Actinoplanes lobatus: one gene and its partner. Each later gene encodes a partner of the first gene's protein in a complex. Links are inferred from orthologs where the notes say so. Each region holds a gene or a part of one and is shown in the gene's direction. Other genes may lie near its edges. The genes, in order: BJ964_RS18650 and rplJ.

Region 1 (11,036 bases):
CGAGTGGTCAGCCGGGACGGCCGGGCGATTCCACGCCGTGTATGCGGCGGCGTTCCGGGAGCGGCCCGGCTTTCCGGATCCGCCGGCCGCGGAGTGGATCGCGGAGAATGCGGAGGACGACGACTTCCGGCCCGCCTGGTCGCTGCTGGCCGTCCTGCCCGGTATCGGGGACGCCGGCTTCGTGACCGCGGCGGACGGCTGGATCGTGCAGGTCGGTGTCCTGCCTGTGGCCCGGGGAGTGGGTCTCGGCGGTGCGCTGGTCCGGGAGTCGCTGCGGCGGATGACCGGCGCGGGGGCGGGCGAGGCCTGGCTCTGCGTCAACGTCGACAACCCGGCCGCCGGGCTCTACCGCCGGCTCGGGTTCCAGGAGCACGGGCGCCGGGCCCGGTACCGGCGGCCCGGGCTCGACCCGGATCACGACTTCTTCACCGGCTGACGCGACCACACCACGCACCGAACGGCACCCGGGCGTGCCGGCGATCAGTGGCGACCGCGAAGAACGTCGATCAGTGTGACTTCGAGAACCATGTCGGCAAGCGTCCCAAACACACCGGATCGTCGGTGTACCAGTCTGTCGTAGCCGCTGGACTGCGAGGATTTCCGCAGGTCAGGGCGTAGTCTGAGGGGGCGGTCAGCGGCGGGGTCCGAGGACGCCAGAACAGCCTGGATGAGTGGTTTGGCCGCGAGCTGTGCCACTCCCTGTCCTCCCGGTGTGCCGATCGCGCCTCGGATGCGCAACAATGGCTGCTGTGGGAGGGGAGTATTCCCCCGCTCCGGTCTCGTCAACACGGAACGCCTCTCGGGGCGGGCCCGGGGCCGGTGGTCACGGACCGTGCGTGGTTCGTGGCGGAAGAGACCTCCGACAGTCGCACGTCGCTGTTCTCGCTCCGGTCAGGGGTGGGTGCAGCGACGACCCGTGTCTGCCGGAGGTCCTCGTTGAACGTTTCCGCCTGGGTCTGGGTCGCCACCCTGGTCGCCCTCGTCGCTGTGCTAGCCGTCGATCTGCTCATCATCGGCCGCCGGCCACACGAGCCCAGCATGAAGGAAGCGGGAGGCTGGGTCGCGTTCTACGTCGGCCTCGCCGTGCTCTTCGGCATCGGGCTCTGGCTGGCCGCGGGCGGGCAGGCGGCCGGTGAGTTCTACACCGGCTGGCTCACCGAGTATTCGCTGAGCGTCGACAACCTGTTCGTCTTCGTGATCATCATGGCCCGCTTCGCGGTCCCGCGGCACCTGCAACAGAAGGTGCTGCTGATCGGCATCGTGCTGGCGCTCGTCATGCGTGGCGCGTTCATCGCCGCCGGCGCCGCCCTGATCTCGCAGTTCTCCTGGGTCTTCTACATCTTCGGCGCCTTCCTCGTCTACACCGCGATCACGCTGGTCAAGGGCGGGGAGAACGACGAGGACGACTTCAAGGAGAACATCCTGATCCGCTGGGCGAAGCGGGCGCTGCCGCTCTCCTCGTCCTTCGGCGACGGCCGGTTCAGCCTCGTCACCGAGGCCGGCAAGCGGCTGTTCACCCCGATGCTCATCGTGATGATCGCGATCGGCACCACCGACCTGATCTTCGCGCTCGACTCGATCCCGGCGATCTTCGGCATCACGAAGGAGCCGTACCTCGTCTTCACCGCGAACGTGTTCGCGCTGATGGGCCTGCGCCAGCTGTACTTCCTGCTCGGCGGCCTGCTCGAGCGTCTCGTCTACCTCAACATCGGTCTCGCCGTGGTGCTCGCCTTCATCGGCGTGAAGCTGGTCCTCGAGGCCCTGCACACGAACAACCTGCCGTTCCTGCACGGCGGTCAGCCCTTCCACTGGGCTCCGGAGATCCCGATCTGGCTCTCCCTGCTGGTCATCCTCGGCACCCTGGCTGTCGCCACGGTCGCCAGCCTGGCCAAATCCTCCCGCGACCGGAAACGGGAACTGATCACCGCCGAGCGCTGACGACCCGATCAACCCACGCGAGGCCCGAGCGACCCTGTCGCCCGGGCCTCGCCCTTTGCGCCTTGGCAGCCCGGATCACACGGAAGGCCCCGTGAGAGCGGCCGGGCCGGGGTCCGCACTCGGCAAGAGTGTGAGAAGGCGCGAGCGGTGGGGCGGTTCGGAGTGCGCGGGGGGAGTGCTCCGGGGGTACCCCGACGGGTTTTGAAGAGAGCGAGAGAAGCGCTCAGGGCGACGGTGATCCATCGCCACGCAAGGTCTTGGGCGGGGGACGGCCCACGGAGGGACCAAGCCTGACCGCCCGGAGGGGGCCGTCCCCCGCCCAAAACCGTCCCAGGGTGACGGAACCCCAGGAAGAGCGGCGGCGAAAGAAGGGGCGGCAAGGAAAGAGCCCGCCCCGAAGGGCGGGCTCTTCACCGAAAGCGGGCGCTTACTGGTGCTTGCGGCGGGCCGCGGCGCGACCGCGGGCCGTCTGGTCGAGGACGACCTTGCGGATGCGGACCGCGGCCGGGGTGACCTCGACGCACTCGTCCTCGCGGCAGAACTCCAGGGACTGCTCCAGGGACAGCTTGCGCGGCGGGATCACCTTCTCGGTGTTGTCCGCGCTGGCCGCACGCATGTTGGTGAGTTTCTTCTCCTTGGTGATGTTGACGTCCATGTCGTCGTCACGGGAGTTCTCACCGACGATCATGCCTTCGTACACCTCGGTGGCGGGCTCGACGAAGAGCTGCCCGCGTTCCTGGATGTTGATCATCGCGAAGGCGGTGACAGCGCCGGCCCGGTCGGCCACGAGGGAGCCGTTCTGGCGGGTGCGCAGCTCGCCGAACCACGGCTCGTAGGCCTCGAACAGGTGGTGCATGATGCCGGTGCCGCGGGTCTCGGTGAGGAACTCGGTCCGGAAGCCGATCAGGCCACGGGCAGGGACGAGCCACTCCATGCGGAGCCAGCCGGTGCCGTGGTTGATCAGCTCCTCCATGCGGCCCTTGCGGGTGGAGAGCAGCTGGGTGATGGCGCCCATGTACTCGTCGGGGGCGTCGATGGTGAGGCGCTCGACCGGCTCGTGGACCTTGCCGTTGATGGTCTTGGTGACGACCTGCGGCTTGCCCACGGTGAGCTCGTAGTTCTCCCGGCGCATCTGCTCGACCAGGATGGCGAGGGCCAGCTCGCCACGGCCCTGGACCTCCCACGCGTCGGGACGGTCGGTCGGCAGGACGCGCAGCGACACGTTGCCGATGAGCTCCTTGTCGAGGCGGTCCTTGACCATGCGGGCGGTGACCTTGGCGCCCTTGACCTTGCCGACCATCGGCGACGTGTTGGTGCCGATGACCATCGAGATGGCCGGCTCGTCGACGGTGATCAGGGGGAGCGGGATCGGGTTCTCCGCGTCGGCGAGGGTCTCACCGATCATGATCTCGGGGATGCCGGCGAGGGCGATGATGTCGCCGGGGCCGGCGCTCTCGGCGGGCTTGCGCTCCAGGCCCTCGGTGACGAGCAGCTCGGAGATGCGCACGTTGCTGATGGTGCCGTCGGTCTTGCACCAGGCGACGGTCTGGCCCTTGCGGATGGTGCCCTCGTGGACGCGGCAGAGCGCGAGACGGCCGAGGAACGGCGAGGCGTCGAGGTTGACGACGTGCGCCTGCAGCGGGGCGTCCTCATGGAACTTCGGCGCCGGGATGGTGTCGAGGATGGTGCTGAACAGCACGTCGAGGGAGTCGCTGTCCTCGGGGACGGTGCCGTCCTTGGGCTGGGTCAGCGAGGCGATGCCGTCGCGGGCGCAGGCGTAGACGATCGGGAACTCGATCTGGTGCTCGTCGGCGTCGAGGTCGAGGAAGAGCTCGTACGTCTCGTCGACGACCTCCTTGATCCGCGCGTCCGGCCGGTCCACCTTGTTGATGATCAGGATGATCGGCAGCTTGGCGGCCAGGGCCTTGCGCAGCACGAAGCGGGTCTGCGGCAGCGGGCCCTCGGAGGCGTCCACCAACAGGGCGACGCCGTCGACCATGGTCAGGCCGCGCTCGACCTCACCGCCGAAGTCGGCGTGGCCGGGGGTGTCGATGATGTTGATGGTGACGGCTTCGCCCTCGGCGGGCTGGTAGCTGATCGCCGTGTTCTTGGCGAGAATGGTGATGCCCTTTTCCCGCTCCAGGTCCATGGAGTCCATGACGCGGTCGGCCATCTCGCCACGCGCGTGGGACTGGCTGCCCTGGCGCAGCATGGCGTCGACCAGGGTGGTTTTGCCATGGTCGACGTGAGCGATGATGGCGACGTTGCGTAGGTCGGTGCGGGTCTGCATGAGGTCCATTGTTCCCGGCTCAGGTTGCCGATCGTGACACGGGGTCAAGACCCGAATCTTGTGGTCTTCTGTCCGTTTTTCAGTCTCCCGAGATCATCTGATCACTGTTAACGTCCTTCATCGATGTATCACGGGGGAAGGTCTGCATCGATGAAAAAACGCATCAACCTGGTCGCGGCGGTCACGGCGCTGGTCGTGACGGCGGGCTGCGGACTGGCCGGTGCCAGCGAGAACGGGAACGATCCGGTGGGCGCACCGCCGGTGTCGGTGGCGCCCGCCACAACCGAGCCGGTGATCGAGGAGACGACGGCCGCGCCGGTGGAGACCACGACGAAGCCGAAGCCGACGAAGAAGGCCACCAAGTCGCCGACGGCCAGTGCGAGCCCGGTCCAGACGGACTGGAGTCAGGTTCCGGACTGTTTCAGCTACGAGGGCAAGAACATCTCCAAGGCCAAGGCCAAGGCGGCTCTCAAGAAGGCGTCCGGCCGGATCTACTGGCGCACCGAGGCGCCCCAGCTGAAGCTCAACTTCACCCTGGTCAAGGCGGTGTCCTGGCAGGAGAGCGGCTGGCAGAGCGCGATCAAGAACTGTGACGAGGGCTTCGGTCTCATGCAGGTGATGCCGGACACGCTGGACCATATGAACCAGCGGTTCGGCCTGGACTATGACGCGAACGGGAACTATCAGGACAACGCGTACGCCGGGGCGAACTACCTGGCCTGGCTGACCCGGTACTTCGGGGACAACTACTTCAAGGAGAGTTACGACCTGAGCCCCTCGAAGTGCAAGAGCCACTCCAGTTGGTGTCTGCTGAACGTGGTCATCTCGGGCTACAACGCGGGCTACGGCACGGTGGACTCGGCGGCGAAGAGCAAGACGCTGCCCAATCCGGATTACGTCGACTCGGTGCGCTCGCTCATGGCCGACTGCCCCTGCGACAAGTACTGAGGTCAGGCGGGATACACTGGGGGACGTTCCCCGAGACCTCAATTTGGTGCCAACCACGGCGTTCAAGTACTGTCTCGGGGTTGTCGTGTGTCGTTGATGCTGGCGAGCTGCGTTTGTTTCGGCCCGTGCAGCTCACCCAAAGGAGCCCTACTCAATGCCGCCCAAGAAGAAGACTCATGAGGTAACCCTCGCGCTTGAGGCGGGTAACGCCGCGATGGTCGACCTCGGTAAGATGCTCGGCCCGACCGGCGCCAACATGCGTGCCGTCAAGGTCGAGTACGACGAGGCCACCGCGAAGAACCGGGGCGAGATCATCCCGGTCATCGTGTCGGTCTACGAGGACCGCAGCCACACGCTGGCCTACAAGACGCCGCCGACCAGCTTCCTCATCCGGAAGTCCCTGGGCATTCAGTCCGGCGCCGCCAACCCGCTCACCACGACCGTCGGCACGCTCAGTGCCCAGCAGGTCAAGGAGATCGCCGAGCGCAAGCTGGTCGACCTCAACGCGAACGACCTCGATGCCGCGATCAAGATCGTGTCCGGCACCGCCCGTTCCATGGGTGTGAAGGTCGCTTCCTGAAGTAGCTTGATGAGAACGGGCCCCGGTGATCACCGGGGCCCGTTCTTCTTTGGTGCGATCACCTCGTCGATCAGGCCGTACTCCAGGGCCTCGGCGGCGCTCAGGCTCCGGCCGGCGGACAGGTCGTCCTCGATCCGGCTGCGCGGCTTCCCGGTGATCCCGGCCAGCCGGACCACCACCTCCTCCAGCTCACGCAGGTGCTGCCCGGCCGCGGCGGCCACCTCGTCGGCCGTGCCGGTGACCCCGGCGGCCCGCGGCTCGGCGAGTTTGAACCGGGCGTGCCGGTACGCCGACCGCTGATCCGCCGCCGCAAGGATCGCCAGCACCGCCCCGCCCGCCTCCGAGGTGACCAGGGCGTGCACCGGAGCGGACAGTGAGTCGATCACGTCGATCACCGCGAGTGCCGCGCCCAGCTCCCCACCCGGGGTGGCCACGTGCAGCTGGATCGCCTCCGGACCGGCCGCGTCGAGGGTCAGCAGGGCGGCCGCGATCCCGGTCGCCGTCTCGCCGGTCAGCCGGCCGCGAAGCATCACGATCCGTTGTTCGAAGAGCCGCTCCTCGAGCCAACCGGGGAAGCCGGCCTGCTGCGGCGGCCATTCGGGCGGCTGATTCGGCTGCGGGAACAGGGACATCGGCACCTCCGGTCGTCGCGGGGTAGGCCCAGCGTATCCAGGGAGCCGTGGTTCTTCGGGGAAGAGCCACCACCGATGTCCCGGCAATGAGACAACAAGGTTGTGGGTGATGTCGTCTTATATCACAGCGAACGGACCCAGGTGCTCCGCCGGGGCTCCCGCGACGGCTCCACCCTGATCCACAAACGGGCCACCGGACTCGGCGCCGCCCGGCGCATCGAGCGGGAACGGGCCGTGCTGCTCCGGCTCGCCGGCGTCCCCGGAGTGCCCAGGCTCGCCGACCATCAGTCCCGCCAGTTGCTCGTGCTGGAGGACGACGCGGCCTTTCCGGTCCCGCGGCCGATGCCCGTACCCGAGCTTCTGACGATCGGTCGAAGCCTGGCGGCGACGCTCGCCGCCGTGCACCGCGCCGGGGTGGTCCATCGCGACGTCACGCCGGCCAACGTCGTCCTGCCACCCCACGGGCCGGCCCTGCTCATCGACTTCGACCTGGCGCTGGCCGGGGCGGTGGAGGCGGACGAGGCGGGCGGCCCGGTCGGAACGCTCGGCTTCCTGGCCCCGGAGCAGACCGGGCGGATCGGCCCGGCGGTCGATCCCCGCGCCGACCTGTACGGCCTGGGCGCCACCCTCTACACGCTGGCGGTGGGCGAGCCGCCGTTCACCGGCGACGACGCCCTGGAGCTGATCCGCGAGACCCTGGTGGAGCCGCCGCCCGTGCCCGCCGGGCTGCCACCACGTCTCCGCGACATCATCATGCGCCTGCTGGAGAAGGACCCGGCGAACCGCTACCAGAGCGCCGAGGGGCTGCTCCACGATCTGACCCGCTGCCGGGACGATCCCGATGCTGGCTGGCCGCTGGGCGAGCGGGACTTCCCGGCCCGTTTCGTGCCGCCGGCCGCCCTCATCGGCCGGGACCGGGAGGTGCACCTGCTCACCTCGGCGCTGGACCGGGCGCTCACCGAGGGCGGCCGGCCCGTGCTGATCACCGGGCCGTCCGGGATCGGCAAGAGCGCCCTCACCCGCAGCCTGCGGCCGGCGGTCACGGCACGCGGCGGCTGGTTCGCCGCCGGGCGGTTCGAAGAGTTCCGGACCGGTACGACCAGCGGCGGCATCACCCGGGCGCTGCGAAGCCTGATCCGTTGCATCCTCGCCGAACCCGAACCCGAGGTGGCGGCGGACCGCGCGCGGATCGTCGAGGCGCTCGGCCCCAACGCCGTGGTCGCGGTCAACGCGATCCCGGAGATGGCCGATCTGCTCGGCGTCCCGGGCGGGCCGTCCACGTCCGATCCGTCGACCGCCCAGGGCCGGACCGCGGCCGCCGCCCTCGCCCTGATCCGGGCGCTCGCCGCCGGGCACCGGATCGTGATCGTCCTCGAGGATCTCCAGTGGGCCACCGCCGGGACGCACCGGGTCCTGGACGCGATCGTGAACGCCGGGCCGATCCCCGGTCTGCTGTTGGTCGCCACCTACCGGGACGAGGGGCGGCCGCTCGCGGCGCTGCTCGACCGCTGGCAGCGTGACGGTGCGACGGAACCGGTGATCCGGGTCGGCGGACTGGACCGCGAGGGGGCCGCCCGGCTGATCGGCACCGTGCTCCGGATACCCCCGGAGGCCGCGTCCGTGCCGGCCGGGCTGATCGAGGCGGGCGCCGCCGGCAATCCGTTCGCCACGGTCGAGGTGCTCAACGCCCTCCGCGCCGAGGGCCTGCTGCGCCCGGTAACGGACGGCTGGCGGTGGGAAGCGGACGCGATCCGTGACTTCGTCCGCTGCCACGGGGTGCCGCAGCTGCTGGCGGCCCGGATGGATCAGCAGGCGGGCGGGACGCGCCGGATCCTGGCGGCGCTCGCCTGCCTCGGCGGTGACGTCGGTACCGGCTTCCTGGCCATCGCGACCGGGACGTCCGAGGCGGACCTGGCCGCGCGCCTGGCCCCGGCGGTCACCGACGGCCTGATCCTGCTCGCCGACGGCACCGTCCGGTTCCGGCACGACCTGGTACGGCAGGCCGCCCGGGACTGCCTGGCGCCCGGCGACCGGGACCGCCTCCAGCTGAGCATGGCCCGCGAACTGTCCCGGCGGGAGCGGTACCGGCAGGAGGCGGCCGAGCAGTACCTGCCGGTGGTGGACCTGGTGGACGCGCCGGACGAGCGGCGGGCCGCCGCCGGCCTGCTGCACGGCGCCGCGCAACGGACGATGAAGATGACCAACTACCAGGTCTCCGTCGAGTTGCTCGCCGCCGCCGAGCGGCTCCTGGGCCCGGGGGCGGAGGAGCGGGACGCCGTCACCGTGGCCCGGCACACCGCGCTCTACTGCCTGGGCCGGCTCGACGAGGCCGACGAGGTGTACCGGGAGCTGGCCGCCCGGTCCCCGGATCTGCTCGCGCTCGCCGCCGCCACCGCGAACCAGGTCAACAGCCTGACCCAGCGAGGACACATCCGGAAGGCGTACGCCCTCGGCGCGGACCTGCTGCGCCGGTTCGGCATCGACTCCCCGGACGACCCCGGTCCCGTGGTCCACCGGGAGGCGGCCGACCTGCGGGACTGCGCCGCCGATCTGAGCCGTGCCGCGGAGACCGACGATCCCCGGGTGCTCGCGGCGGGCCGGATCCTCAACCGGCTGCTCGCGCCGGCGTACGTGCTGGGCCCGCTGCAACACACGTGGGTGCTGCTCCAGGTCCTGGGGCTGTGGCGGCGTGCGGGGCTGTGCCCGCCGGTGGTCGGCTCGCTCGGCGCGGTGATCTGCGCGACGATCCACCTGTTCGACGACTACCGCACCGGTCACCGGCTGAGCCGGTACGTCGTCGAGGCCGGACGGGAGCACGGCTATCAGGCGGAGACCGCGATCGCCCGGTACATGCACCTCTTCGTGGCCGCGCACTGGTTCGAACCGCTGGAGGACATCGCCGAGGCCGGCCAGGACGCCCGCGAGGAACTGCTGACCGCCGGGGACGTCCAGGTCGCCGCCATGCTCTCGGCCCGTCTGGTGGCCGTGCTGCTGGAGACCGCAGACTCGCTGGAGACGGTCGCCGAGGAGATCGACGCCTCGGTGGCGTTCGCCGAACGCACCGGCAACCGGATCGCGGCCCTGTCGCTGACCGAATGCCGGGCGCTGGTGCGGGTGCTGCGCGGCCGGGAGCCGGGCGCCGAACCGGACGGATCCCCCACCTTCCCGGTGGCGCTGGCCATCCACCACGTCAACCGGGCCCTCGCCGCGCTGATGTGCCAGGACGACGAGGAACTGGACCGGCACGCCGCCGGGGCGATGGAGCACTGCGAGGCGGTTCGCGGGCTCTACACCTGGGCGCTGGCCCGGGTGGTGCGCGGGATCGCCCTGGCCGCCCGGGTCCGGTACGGCGACACCGGCGTCGCCGCCGAGCTCGGCACGATCCGCGACTGGATCGCCCGGCGGGCCGCCGACTCGCCCCGCAACTTCCGGCCGCTGCTGCGCCTGGTCGACGCCGAACGGTGCTGGGCGCTGGGCGATCCCGACGGCGCGGCCCGCGAGTTCGACGCCGGCCTGCACGAGGTGGCCGGCCGGCCGTGGCACCGGGCCGTGCTCGCCCAGCGGGCGGCCCGGTTCCACCTCGACCGGGGGTTCGCACACGCCGGGCGGCAACTGCTGACCGAGGCACGCGACACCTACCGTCAGTGGGGTGCGGAGGGGCCGCTGCGAAGGCTGGAGGCCGAACACCCGTTCCTGCGCGCGGAACGGGTGAGCGACTCCGGCCACGGGGCCGGGGCCGACCGGATCGACCTCATGGCGATCCTGCGGGCCTCCCGCGCGCTGAGCTCGGCCATCACGCTGGCCGACCTGGAGGCGCAGGTCGGGGACGTGCTCAGCGCCATGACCGGGGCCACCCGGGTGCAGCTGGTGCTTCGTCACCCCGAGACGCGGGATCCGCGGCCGGTGCCGGCGACCGCGGTCCGGTACGTGACCCGGACCCGCCGCCCGCTGCTGGTGGCGGACGCGACCCAGGACGACCGGTTCGCGCGGGACCCGTACGTCGCCGGACTCGACCACTGCTCCCTGCTGGCGATGCCCATCCCGAGCCGGACCGTCGACGTCGCCGTCCTGATGCTGGAGAACCACCGGCAGGGCGGCGTGTTCTCCACCGACCGCCTGGAGACGGTGGAGCTGATCGCCGGGCAGCTGGCGGTCTCGCTGGACAACGCGCTGCTCTACGACTCGCTGGAGGACACCGTACGGGTCCGGACCTCCGACCTGGAGGCCGCGAACCAGCTCAAGGCCGACCTGATCGGCATGCTCGGCCACGAGATCAACAACCCGCTCGCGGCGATCCTCGGCGGCCTCGACCTGGTCCTCGACGAGGAGGAGCTGCCGGAGTCCGTCCACCACTCCCTCATCCGGGTGCACCGGACCACCCGGCGGCTCGCCGCCATCGTCCAGGAGGTCCTCGACCTGGTCAGCCTCGACGCCGGCCGGCTCGTCGCGGCGCCCGTCCCGGTCCGGGTCGCCGAGCACGTCGAGGCGGCCCTGGTCGTCGCCGGCGCCGGCCACGTCCCGGTGACGTGCCCGCCGGACCTGGTCGCCGTGGTGCAGCCGAGCCACCTCGACCAGATCCTGACCAACCTGGTCAGCAACGCCGCCAAGTACGGCGGTGGCGCCACCGCCGTCGTGGCCCGGGCGGACA
Region 2 (10,337 bases), 1.1 Mb from region 1 along the record:
TTGCCTCACTTCTCCGCCTAAATGGGCTATAAAGCCGTCAATTCTTCAGCAGTAGGCGTGAGGGTCTGTTCAGCCGTTCGGCCAGGATTTACCGGAGCGTCGCCACGACCCGCCGCTGAACGCTGCCTGTCGCACAACTGGTGTGGCACCATCATGTGACCCCCACCCTGATGCGATTCCCCGACTCGAGGAGCAGGACTATGTCTGCAAAAAAGCTGGGCCGCTTCGCTGGCTTGGTTTTTGTGCTTGCCGTTGTCTTCGGTGGCGTCACCGTTGGGGCATCGACAGCTGATGAGGCGACCAGCGCGGTCCAGGTTCAGAGCAACCCGGCGCTTGACTGGGCCTGATGGGTCAGACACGTTGACGGACTAGGGGCCGATCGGCTAGAGAGGATTCTCGATGGTCGAGCGGTCCCCGGTCCGGCATGGTGGCGCGCAGCGGGCGTGGTTGATCACGTGGCCGCTGGTGGTGTTCGCCCTCGTTTGCACGGCGGGCTTCTGGGTGGCGGAGCCTGGGTGGTATAGCGCTTGGCCGGCCGGCCTCGCGTTCTTCATCGCGTACCTGATCGCCTATCGGGACGTTTTCAACGTCGTCATCTGGCGCAGCAGTTTCACGGTCGCGGTGACCGACGTGCCGCTCGTCCTGGCACTGTTCTACCTCCCACCGGTGATGGTGGTCCTGGTGGTGAGCGGCGCCAATCTGGTGCACCACTACCGGGCGAACTATCCGGTCACGAAACTCTCCTTCAACGTCGCCAAATCGGCCGCCGGCAACTGCGCGGCCCTGCTGCTGATCGCCTCCTTCGCGCCCATCGAGGACGCGGGCCCGCGCACCTGGGCCATCCTGGCCGCCGCGGTCGGCCTCAGCTATCTGGTCGAGCTCCTCAGCCTCGCCGGTGTGTTCACGCTCGTGCAGAGCCCGCGCACCGGCCGGGACGCGCTGCGCGCCGGCTTCTCGGCGATGACCGTCGACGGCATCAACATCGTGGTCGGCCTCATCTTCCTGGTCGCGCTCGAGGCGACCGCCTGGTCCGCCATCCTGCTCGCCATCCTGGTCGCCGCCCTGGTGATGGTCCTCCGGTCGTACGCGGAGTTCTTCCGCCGCCACCGGACCCTGGCCGAGGTCTACGAGCTGACCCAGGCGGTCCGGGACGAGAGCGGCCGCAGCGGTCTGCCTGACGTGCTGCTGGGCCGGGTGCGCTCGCTGATGCAGTCGGAGTTCGCGACGCTCTGGCTCGCCCCGCAGGGCCGGCACCCGGAGGTGCTGCTGACCGCCCGGGTCGAGCACCGCGGCCTGCTGGACATCGCACCCATACCGGAGGAGGTCCGCCAGCGGGCGGTCGAGATGAAGTCGGCGGTCGGTGTCGGCGCCCGCTTCGCCGAGACCGAGGACCTGCGGCCCTGCCTGCGGTCGGCGAAGGTCAAGGACGCCCTGGTCATCCCGTTGCGCTCGGGTCAGGCCATCATCGGCACGCTGGAGGTCGTCAACCGGGTCGGCGACAACCGTACCTTCCGGGAAGCCGACGTGCAGGTGCTTGAGACGATCGCCGCGCACGCCGCGGTCGCGGTGGAGAATTCGCGGCTGGTCGACCGGCTGCGCTACGACGCGTACCACGATCGGCTGACCGGCCTGCCCAACCGGCGCCGGGTGATCGACGCGCTCGCCGAGTCGGTCAAGGTCCGCGCCGAGGACGAGGTCGTCGCGATCATGCTGTTCGACGTCGACGGCCAGCGGAACGTGAACGAGTCGATGGGCCATGCGGCCGGCGACAAACTGCTCGTCGAGGCCGCCGACCGGATCCGCGGTATCGCCGACCCGGGAGCGCTGGTCGGCCGGATCGGTGGGGACGAGTTCGTGGTCACCCTGCGGGCCGCGAGCATCGACGCCACGATCGAGATCGCCACCCGGATGCGGGAGCGCCTGCGCGGCCCGATGGCGGTGGGCTCGCTCACCCTGGACGTGAACACGGCGGTCGGCGTCTCGATCTATCCCGACCACGGCAGCGACCCGGAGACCCTGCTCCAGCGGGCCGAGCTGGCCGCCAACGCGGCCAAGGTCCTTCCGTACGGCGTGCAGCCCTTCCATCCGGCCCTGGAGTCCCGTGCGGTCCGTCGCCTGGGCATCGCCGCGGACCTGCGCCGGGCCCTCGACAACGAGCAGCTGGAGGTCTACTTCCAGCCCAAGGTGACGCTCGCCGACCGGCACGTGCTGGGCGTCGAGTGCCTGGCCCGCTGGGTGCACCCGGCGCACGGCGAGGTCGCCCCGGAGGACTTCGTGGCGGTCGCCGAGCACACCGGCCAGCTGGCCCGCCTCACCGAGGTGGTGCTCGTCGCCGGCCTGCGCCGCTGCCGGGCCTGGACCGACGCGGAGCGGCCGCTCGCCATCGCGGTCAACCTCTCCGCCCGCACCCTGCTCGACTCGCACTTCCCGGAGCTGGTCCGGGACCTGCTGGAGGAGCACGGGGTGGATCCCGGCCTGGTCACCTTCGAGGTGTCCGAGCCGGGCATGCTGGGCGACATCGAGCGGGTCCTGCCGTCCCTCTACCGGCTGCGCGACCTGGGGGTGCGCCTCAGTGTCGACGACTTCGGGACGGGCGCCTCGTCGCTGGCCTATCTGCGCCAGTGGCCGGTCCACGAGGTGAAGATCGACGACAGTTTCGTCCAGGGCATGGCCACCGATTCGGGTGACCTCGCGATCGTCCGCGCGGTGATCGGCCTGTCCCGGGAGTTCGGCCTCACCGTGGTCGCCGAGGGTGTGGAGAGCGAACTGACCCTGGAGCTGCTCGAGGAGATGGGCTGCGAGATCGGTCAGGGCTATCTGTTCAGCCGGCCCCTGCCGTTCGAGCGTCTGGAGGCCTGGCTGAGCGCTCAGACCGAGCCGGAGTCCACTCCCACCGGTGAGGTCCGCCGGCTTCGAGCAGTCATCTGACCAGGCGATTCCCGGTAATGGGGATACTGATTTCACCCCCGCCGACAGGCCGTGTAGTCTTACTCCAGCAGCGAGCGAGAGATCGCAAGCAGCAAGCCCCCTTAGCTCAGTCGGCAGAGCGTCTCCATGGTAAGGAGAAGGTCTACGGTTCGATTCCGTAAGGGGGCTCTACCGGGTTCGTTCCGCCTCGCCAGGCGCTGAACTGATGAGCCTGGCTCGGCGGTGTAGCTCAGTCGGTAGAGCAAACGACTCATAATCGTTGTGTCGCCGGTTCAAGTCCGGCCATCGCTACTCTTCTGTGGTGCCCCAACCGGGGCCCCACTTTGCGAAGCGGCTGACCGAGCGTCTACGCTGGTTCGTCGTCAGTAAGAAATCCGTTAGCAGGAAGGCACCCCGCCGTGGCCAAGGCGACCGACGTCCGTCCGAAGATCACCCTGGCGTGCACGGAGTGCAAGGACCGGAACTACATCACCAAGAAGAACCGGCGTAACGACCCGGACCGCGTCGAGCTGAAGAAGTTCTGCCCGCGCGACGGGAAGCACACCCTGCACCGCGAGACCCGTTGATCTCTCGCAACATCTGATCTTCACACTGCGCCGCCCGGAGTCACTCCGGGCGGCGCAGTGCTGTTTCCGCAGCATCCTCGATATTTTTGCACTGACAGTGCTATTTCTGGGATGGCCCCGGAGGGTAGTTTGTGGGCATGCCTCTGGACCAATCGTTCGTCGGCCGTAGCTGGCCGCCCACCGAGCCGTACCTGGTCGGTCGGGAGAAGATCCGTGAGTTCGCCCGGGCGATCGGCGCCACCGACGCGGCGTACCACGACCCCGCGGCCGCGCGCGCCCTCGGCTATCCGGACGTGGTGGCCCCGCCCACCTTCCCGGTCGCGATCACCATGGCGGCCAGCCGTCAGGTCATCGCCGATCCCGCCCTGGGCCTCGACTACACCCGGGTGGTGCACGGCGACCAGCGGTTCGCCTACACCCGTCCGGTGGTCGCCGGGGACGCTCTGATCTGCGTCAACTCGGTGGACGAGATCACCAGCCGGGGTGGCCACGAGTTCATCACCACCCGGACCGAGGTGACCACCGAGGCCGGCGAGCCGGTGGTCACGGTCTGGTCGAAGCTGGTCCAGCGCGGTGAGGAGCACTGATGGCCGACGCATTGGAGCCGAAGACCTTTCGGGTGACCCGGGCCGATCTGGTCCGCTACGCGGGCGCCTCGGGCGACTTCAACCCCATCCACTGGAGTGACCGGTTCGCCACCGGCGTCGGGCTGCCCGGCGTCATCGCGCACGGCATGTTCACGATGGCTCTGGTGGGCCGTGCCGTCACCGAGTGGGCCGGCGCTCCGGACGCGGTGGTCGAGTTCAGCGTGCGTTTCAGCCGCCCCGTCCCGGTGCCCGACACCGACGAGGGGACCGAGGTCGTGGTGTCCGCCACGGTCAAGGAGGTCACCGATGAGGGGCACACTCGGCTGAGCCTGACTGCGACATGCAATGGGGACAAGGTACTGTCCTTGGCACAGGCGCTCATCAGTAAGCGGTAGCCCGGGTTGGGGTAATGCCCGGCGTACCGGTACAGTGATGCGCCGTGGGGCTGTGATTCGAAAGACAGCAGCTCCGCAAAGGGGTGTAGCTCAATTGGCAGAGCAGCGGTCTCCAAAACCGCAGGCTGCAGGTTCAAGTCCTGTCACCCCTGCGCATTTCTCCTAGACGTGCCCGCCCGGTGCGCGGTTCGCACAAATTCCGCGTCCGGTCGAGCGCTGACAGGATTCAAGACCACCGACGACGGAAGTAGGGCGAAGTGGCCGAGAAGGACCGGCCCGGTGACGACGTCCCGGGCGACGACGAGCTGCTCGCCGCCGCCGCCGGTGGCGATGTTCCGGACGACAACGCCGATGACGCGCTGGTGACCGCCGGCGGTGGCACCGCCGTCGCCGAGCGGAGCGACTCGGAAAGCCCCAAGACCAAGAAGTCGGGTCGGCGTTCGGGTCTTTTCGGCCGGGTGGGCGGCTTCTTCCGTGAGGTCGTCAGCGAGCTTCGCAAGGTCATCTGGCCGACCCGTAAAGAGCTGCTCACCTACACCGCTGTGGTGATCGTCTTCGTGGTGATCATGACCACCATCGTGGCCGGCCTGGACTACGCGTTCGGTAAAGCGATGCTATGGGCGCTGGGCTGACGTCCGGCGATCCGCGAACCGAAGACTTTTGGAAGTGAGCGAGCGTGCCTGAGTACGACGACGAGACCGCGCAGTTTGCTGACGAGCAGTCGTCGCTGGAGACCGAAGAGCCGGTCGAGGCCGCCGAGCCGGTCGAGGCTCAGGCGCCCGAGGCTGACGAGGACTACGACCCGGTCAAGGAGCTGCGGCAGAAGCTGCGCTACGCCCCCGGCGACTGGTATGTCGTGCACTCCTACGCGGGCTACGAGAACAAGGTCAAGACCAACCTCGAGACCCGGATCACGAGCCTCGACATGGAGGAGTTCATCTTCCAGGTCGAGGTGCCGACCCGCGAAGAGGTCGAGGTCAAGAACGGCAAGCGCAACCAGGTGCAGGCCAAGGTCTTCCCCGGCTACATCCTGGTCCGGATGGACCTGAGCCCGGAGTCCTACTCCTGCGTGCGCAACACGCCCGGTGTGACCGGCTTCGTGGGCGCCACCGACCGGGTCGACCGGCCGGCCCCGCTCTCCCTCGACGAGGTGCTGAAGTGGCTGGCCCCGGCTGTCCAGGCCGAGGAGAAGAAGGCGAAGCCCGAGGTCAAGGTGCTCGACTTCGAGGTGGGCGACTCGGTCACGGTGACCGACGGCGCGTTCGCCTCGCTGCCGGCCTCGATCAGCGAGATCAACGCCGACCAGCAGAAGCTCAAGGTCCTGGTGTCGATCTTCGGCCGGGAGACCCCGGTCGAGCTGAACTTCAACCAGGTCACCAAGATCTGATCGCCGGATCCCCGGCGATATCAGTGGGAGGGGCCGCGCATCCGAAGCGGCCCCGCCATCTACCACAGGAGTAAGTGAAATGGCACAGCGCAGCAAGGTGTACCGCGCCGCCGTCGAGAAGATCGACGTCAACAAGCTCTACGAGCCGAAGGACGCGGTCGTCCTCGCCAAGGAGACCGGCTCCGCCAAGTTCGACGCCACCGTCGAGGTCGCGATGCGCCTCGGTGTCGACCCGCGTAAGGCCGACCAGATGGTCCGCGGCACCGTCAACCTGCCGCACGGCACCGGTAAGACCGCCCGCGTCATCGTGTTCGCCCAGGGCGCGAAGGCCGAGGAGGCCGTCGCGGCCGGCGCCGACGAGGTCGGCACCGACGAGCTCGTCGCCCGGATCCAGGGTGGCTGGCTGGACTTCGACGCCGCGATCGCGACGCCGGACCAGATGGCCAAGATCGGCCGGATCGCCCGGATCCTCGGCCCGCGTGGCCTCATGCCGAACCCGAAGACCGGCACCGTGACCATGGACGTCACCAAGGCCGTCAACGAGATCAAGGGCGGCAAGATCACCTTCCGGGTGGACAAGCACTCCAACCTGCACCTGATCATCGGCAAGGCGTCCTTCTCGCCGGAGCAGCTGATCGACAACTACGGCGCGGTCCTCGACGAGGTCCTGCGCTCGAAGCCGTCCGCCGCCAAGGGCAAGTACCTGAAGAAGGTCACCATCACCACCACGATGGGCCCCGGCATCCAGGTCGACCCGAACGTGCACAAGAACCTGCGCGGCTCGGACGCCACCGCCTGACGGTCGCATCTCTCGAAATCCCCCGGGGACTTCCCCGGGGGATTTCGTGTTTCCCGGGCCTGCGTCGAAGGCGGTCTCTGTGGCAGGCTTCCGGCCGTGCGCTTCGACAAAGTCTGGTTCCGGTACGCGCGACGCGCCGACTGGACGCTGCAGGACATCGACGCCGCGGTGGAGCCCGGGCAGACGATCGTGGTGCTCGGCCGCAACGGCGCCGGCAAGTCGACCCTGCTGCAACTCGCCGCGGGGGTGCTCCGCCCGTCCCGGGGCGTGATCCACGACCGGCCGGCCGTGGTGGGCTGGGTCCCCGAACGCTTCCCGGCCGCCCAGCCGTTCACCACGATCGGCTACCTGCGCTCGATGGCCCAGATCCGTGGCCTGCCCGCGGCCGGCGCCGACCGGTGGCTCGAGCGGCTCGGCCTGACAGGGCACGCCGACACCCCGCTGCCGGACCTCTCCAAGGGCACCGCGCAGAAGGTCGGCCTGGCCCAGGCTCTGCTCACCACACCCGGCCTGCTGGTCCTGGACGAGCCCTGGGAGGGTCTCGACGCCCCGTCCCGGCAGCTCATCCCGGAACTCGTCACCGAGGTCACCGCTGCCGGCGGGGCGGTCCTGGTCAGCGATCACCGTGGCGAGATCGCCAACCTGCCGGGCGCGATCCACTGGACCGTCACCGGCCACGGGCTGCACCACACCGGCGAGCCCGAGCCCGAGCCCGAGCCCGAGCCGGACACCGGCGCCGACGAGGTGGTGGTCGAGGTGGTGGCGCGACGGCATGAGGCCGCCGCGACGGTGGACCGGCTCCGTGCCTCCGGTCACCGTGTCCTCGGGGTCCGGGAGCGAGACCCGGCCGGGGTACGCGGGACGAGCTCCTTCCCGAGGCAGAGGGCGATGGGCGTACCCGGAATCGAGAGCACCGAGAGTGAGGGGCGATGATCGCGCTGACCCGGATGCGCCTCGCCGGTTTTCTGCGCGGTGGCCGCGCTGTGGCGCCCCTGATCACCCTGCTGGTGATCTTCTCCATCCTCCACGGTGGCGGGCCGTCGCTCGCCATGCACGCCTACGCCTACTCGGCGGTCTGCCTGTTCCCGGTGCTGGCCTGGCTCACCAAACTGTTGCTGGACACCGAACCGGACGCTCAGCGCCGGCTGGCCCGCCTCGCCGTCGGCCCGTTGCGGGAGGGCGCCGGCGGCCTGCTCGCCGCCGTGTTCCTCGCCGCGGTGGTGTGCCTGGTCGCGATGCTGGTCCCGTGGCCGCTCGGCGCGATCGCTCCACCGCGACCCGATAGCGCCGAGCCGTCGACGCAGACCGGCATCCTGCTCGGGATCCTGGCGCACGTGCTGTCGATGGCCGCCGCCGTGACGCTCGGCGCCCTGTCCGGACGAGCGGTCACCCGGCGGCTCCTGCCCGGTGTCGTGGTCCTGGTGAGCGGCTCGATCCTGGTCATCGTGCTCGGCCTGACCGGCTCGATCGCCCCGTGGCTGGTGCCGCCGGTGATGGCCACCGCCCGGGAGATGGGCGGGGATCACCCGCCGGACGCCGCCACCCTGCTGGTCCTGGTCGTCTGGACGGTCCTGTGGTGTGCCGCGGCCCTCGCCGGGTACGCCGGCCTGCGGCGCGCACGCTCGTAGTCCCGGCCCCGATTTGGCGTTCCGTGACAGGTCCGCGTAGTGTTGCATCTCGAAGTTCCACCCATAGACCGCTGGTCGCCGCAGCAGCCGTCATCTCGACGGAGGCCGCGGCCGAAGGTCCCGCTGAAAGCGGGCGACCCGCGTAGGGAGAACGGTTCGTGATCGTCGACCGCGTGTGAGCGTGTGTTCGAGTCCGCCCCGTGCCCTGCGCCGGGGCGTTTTGCTTTGTACGGACCCTCTCGACCAGTGGCTGAAGCACTGAGAGAGGAGGGACATGGCGGACAAGCCGGTCCGGGCCGACAAGGCTTCGGCTGTTTCCGAGCTCACGGATCACTTCCGTGGTTCGGCGGCCACCGTGTTGACCGAATACCGCGGCCTCACCGTGAAGGAGCTCACCGAGCTCCGGCGGTCGCTGGGCGGCGAGAACAAGTACGCCGTCGCCAAGAACACGCTCGCGAAGCGTGCCGCGGCTGACGCGGGTATCGAGGGCCTCGACGCGCTGTTCACCGGTCCTACCGCGCTCGCCTTCGTGAACGGTGATGTGGTCGAGGCGGCCAAGGGCCTCCGTGCCTTCGCCAAGGCCCACCCCGTTCTCGTCATCAAGGGCGGTGTCTTCGAGGGCAAGGCCATCACGGCGGACGAGGTCAACAAGCTTGCTGACCTCGAGTCCCGTGAGGTTCTGCTGGCCAAGCTGGCCGGCGCCATGAAGGCCAACCTGAGCAAGGCCGCTGCCACGTTCCAGGCGCCCCTCACCAAGACGGTGCGCACGGTCGAGGCTCTGCGGGCGCAGCGCGAACAGGCTGGTTCCGCCGAGGCCTGATGCCTCGCGGAAACCGTTAAACGTCAGATTTCTTAGGAAAGGTTGCCTCACATGGCGAAGATCAGCACCGAAGACCTGCTCGAGGCCTTCAAGGAGATGACCCTCATCGAGCTCTCCGAGTTCGTGAAGCAGTTCGAGGACGTCTTCGACGTCAAGGCTGCCGCTCCGGTCGCCGTTGCCGCCGCCCCGGGTGCTGCCCCGGCCGAGGCCGAGGCCGAGAAGGACTCCTTCGACGTTGTCCTCGAGGGCGACGGTGGCAAGAAGATCCAGGTCATCAAGGTCGTGCGTGAGCTGACCGGCCTGGGCCTCAAGGAGGCCAAGGACGCCGTCGAGTCCGCCCCGAAGGCGATCCTCGAGGGTGTCAACAAGGAGAAGGCCGAGGCCGCCAAGGCCAAGCTCGAGGGTGAGGGCGCCAAGGTCACCCTCAAGTGATCTAACGCTCCACAGTGTCATCGGTCGATGGCGGGGATCCGTTCCGGGTCCCCGCCATCGCTGTTTCTCCAGCCGTCCGCGCAGCTCAACGGGGTGCTGTCGAGCCGTCTTCGCTGCGGGTGGCAAAGACTGTCAAAGTTCGCTATTTGTGCGTCGAGGCCCCTTCGGTGCGCCGGGCGGATGACCGCGGGCGTCCGACCCGCGGCACAGCCCTTGACTGTGTGTCGGCGGACAGGCACGCTGACATCAGCAAGTTTCCGCGCTTGCGACAGCCGCCCGCTGGGTAACGGATCTACTGCCGATACCTGTCGGACTGGCACCAGAGGGGTAGTTGCCGCGTTTCTGAGCGGCCCCGTCCCGGCCCTGACCGTAGAGGTCCAGGTCAGCCGCGACGGTGGCATGTTCCGCAGGCCACCTCGGGTGTGGGCTGGACAGCGGTTAGCCAAGCGGCTACACTGCTAGTTTGCGCTGCCTTCTGTCTTGATGCCTCTCGGGATATCCATGTGGATAACTTCCCGGGGGCTCATTGGAGTGCACGCAGACCAGTTGCATCAGCAACTCAGCCGCATAGCAGCACCGGTCCTCGGAAGGACGCATCTTGGCAGCTTCCCGCCCTGCGAAGACCAGCCGTACGTCGAGCGCTTACGCACCCCGCCGGGTCTCTTTCGGCCGGATCACCGAGCAGCTAGAGGTCCCCAACCTCCTCGCACTCCAGACCGAGTCCTTCGACTGGCTGGTCGGCAATGAGGGTTGGCAGGCCCGGACGACGGACGACCCGCACGCCCACTCGGGCCT

The links.
Region 2: BJ964_RS18650 (region 1) and rplJ share a complex: the UniProt entries of both Escherichia coli proteins name them as parts of the ribosomal stalk of the 50S ribosomal subunit. The link is inferred for Actinoplanes lobatus from one-to-one orthologs.

Annotation. Positions count from the first base shown.
Region 1 is NZ_JACHNC010000001.1:3,969,995-3,981,030, forward strand. What follows is about bases 4,166-7,043. They hold BJ964_RS18650 (uL11 family ribosomal protein), read left to right. Parts: upstream 4,166-5,330; coding sequence 5,331-5,756; downstream 5,757-7,043. Other genes in these bases: typA (translational GTPase TypA), read right to left, coding at 4,166-4,228; BJ964_RS18645 (lytic transglycosylase domain-containing protein), read left to right, coding at 4,379-5,176; BJ964_RS18655 (ClpP family protease), read right to left, coding at 5,786-6,388; BJ964_RS18660 (sensor histidine kinase), read left to right, coding at 6,491-7,043. Also shown: BJ964_RS18630 (GNAT family N-acetyltransferase), read left to right, coding at 1-436; BJ964_RS18635 (TerC family protein), read left to right, coding at 937-1,938; more of typA, read right to left, coding at 2,366-4,165; more of BJ964_RS18660, read left to right, coding at 7,044-11,036. UniProt on the Escherichia coli protein: Forms part of the ribosomal stalk which helps the ribosome interact with GTP-bound translation factors.
Region 2 is NZ_JACHNC010000001.1:2,849,715-2,860,051, forward strand. What follows is about bases 7,355-10,337. They hold rplJ (50S ribosomal protein L10), read left to right. Parts: upstream 7,355-8,564; coding sequence 8,565-9,110; downstream 9,111-10,337. Other genes in these bases: BJ964_RS13185 (ATP-binding cassette domain-containing protein), read left to right, coding at 7,355-7,595; BJ964_RS13190 (hypothetical protein), read left to right, coding at 7,592-8,290; rplL (50S ribosomal protein L7/L12), read left to right, coding at 9,162-9,542; rpoB (DNA-directed RNA polymerase subunit beta), read left to right, coding at 10,141-10,337. In the rest of the region: BJ964_RS13135 (putative bifunctional diguanylate cyclase/phosphodiesterase), read left to right, coding at 400-2,928; rpmG (50S ribosomal protein L33), read left to right, coding at 3,327-3,494; BJ964_RS13155 (MaoC family dehydratase N-terminal domain-containing protein), read left to right, coding at 3,632-4,081; BJ964_RS13160 (MaoC family dehydratase), read left to right, coding at 4,081-4,476; preprotein translocase subunit SecE, read left to right, coding at 4,734-5,108; transcription termination/antitermination protein NusG, read left to right, coding at 5,153-5,863; rplA (50S ribosomal protein L1), read left to right, coding at 5,943-6,662; more of BJ964_RS13185, read left to right, coding at 6,759-7,354. UniProt on the Escherichia coli protein: Forms part of the ribosomal stalk, playing a central role in the interaction of the ribosome with GTP-bound translation factors. Protein L10 is also a translational repressor protein.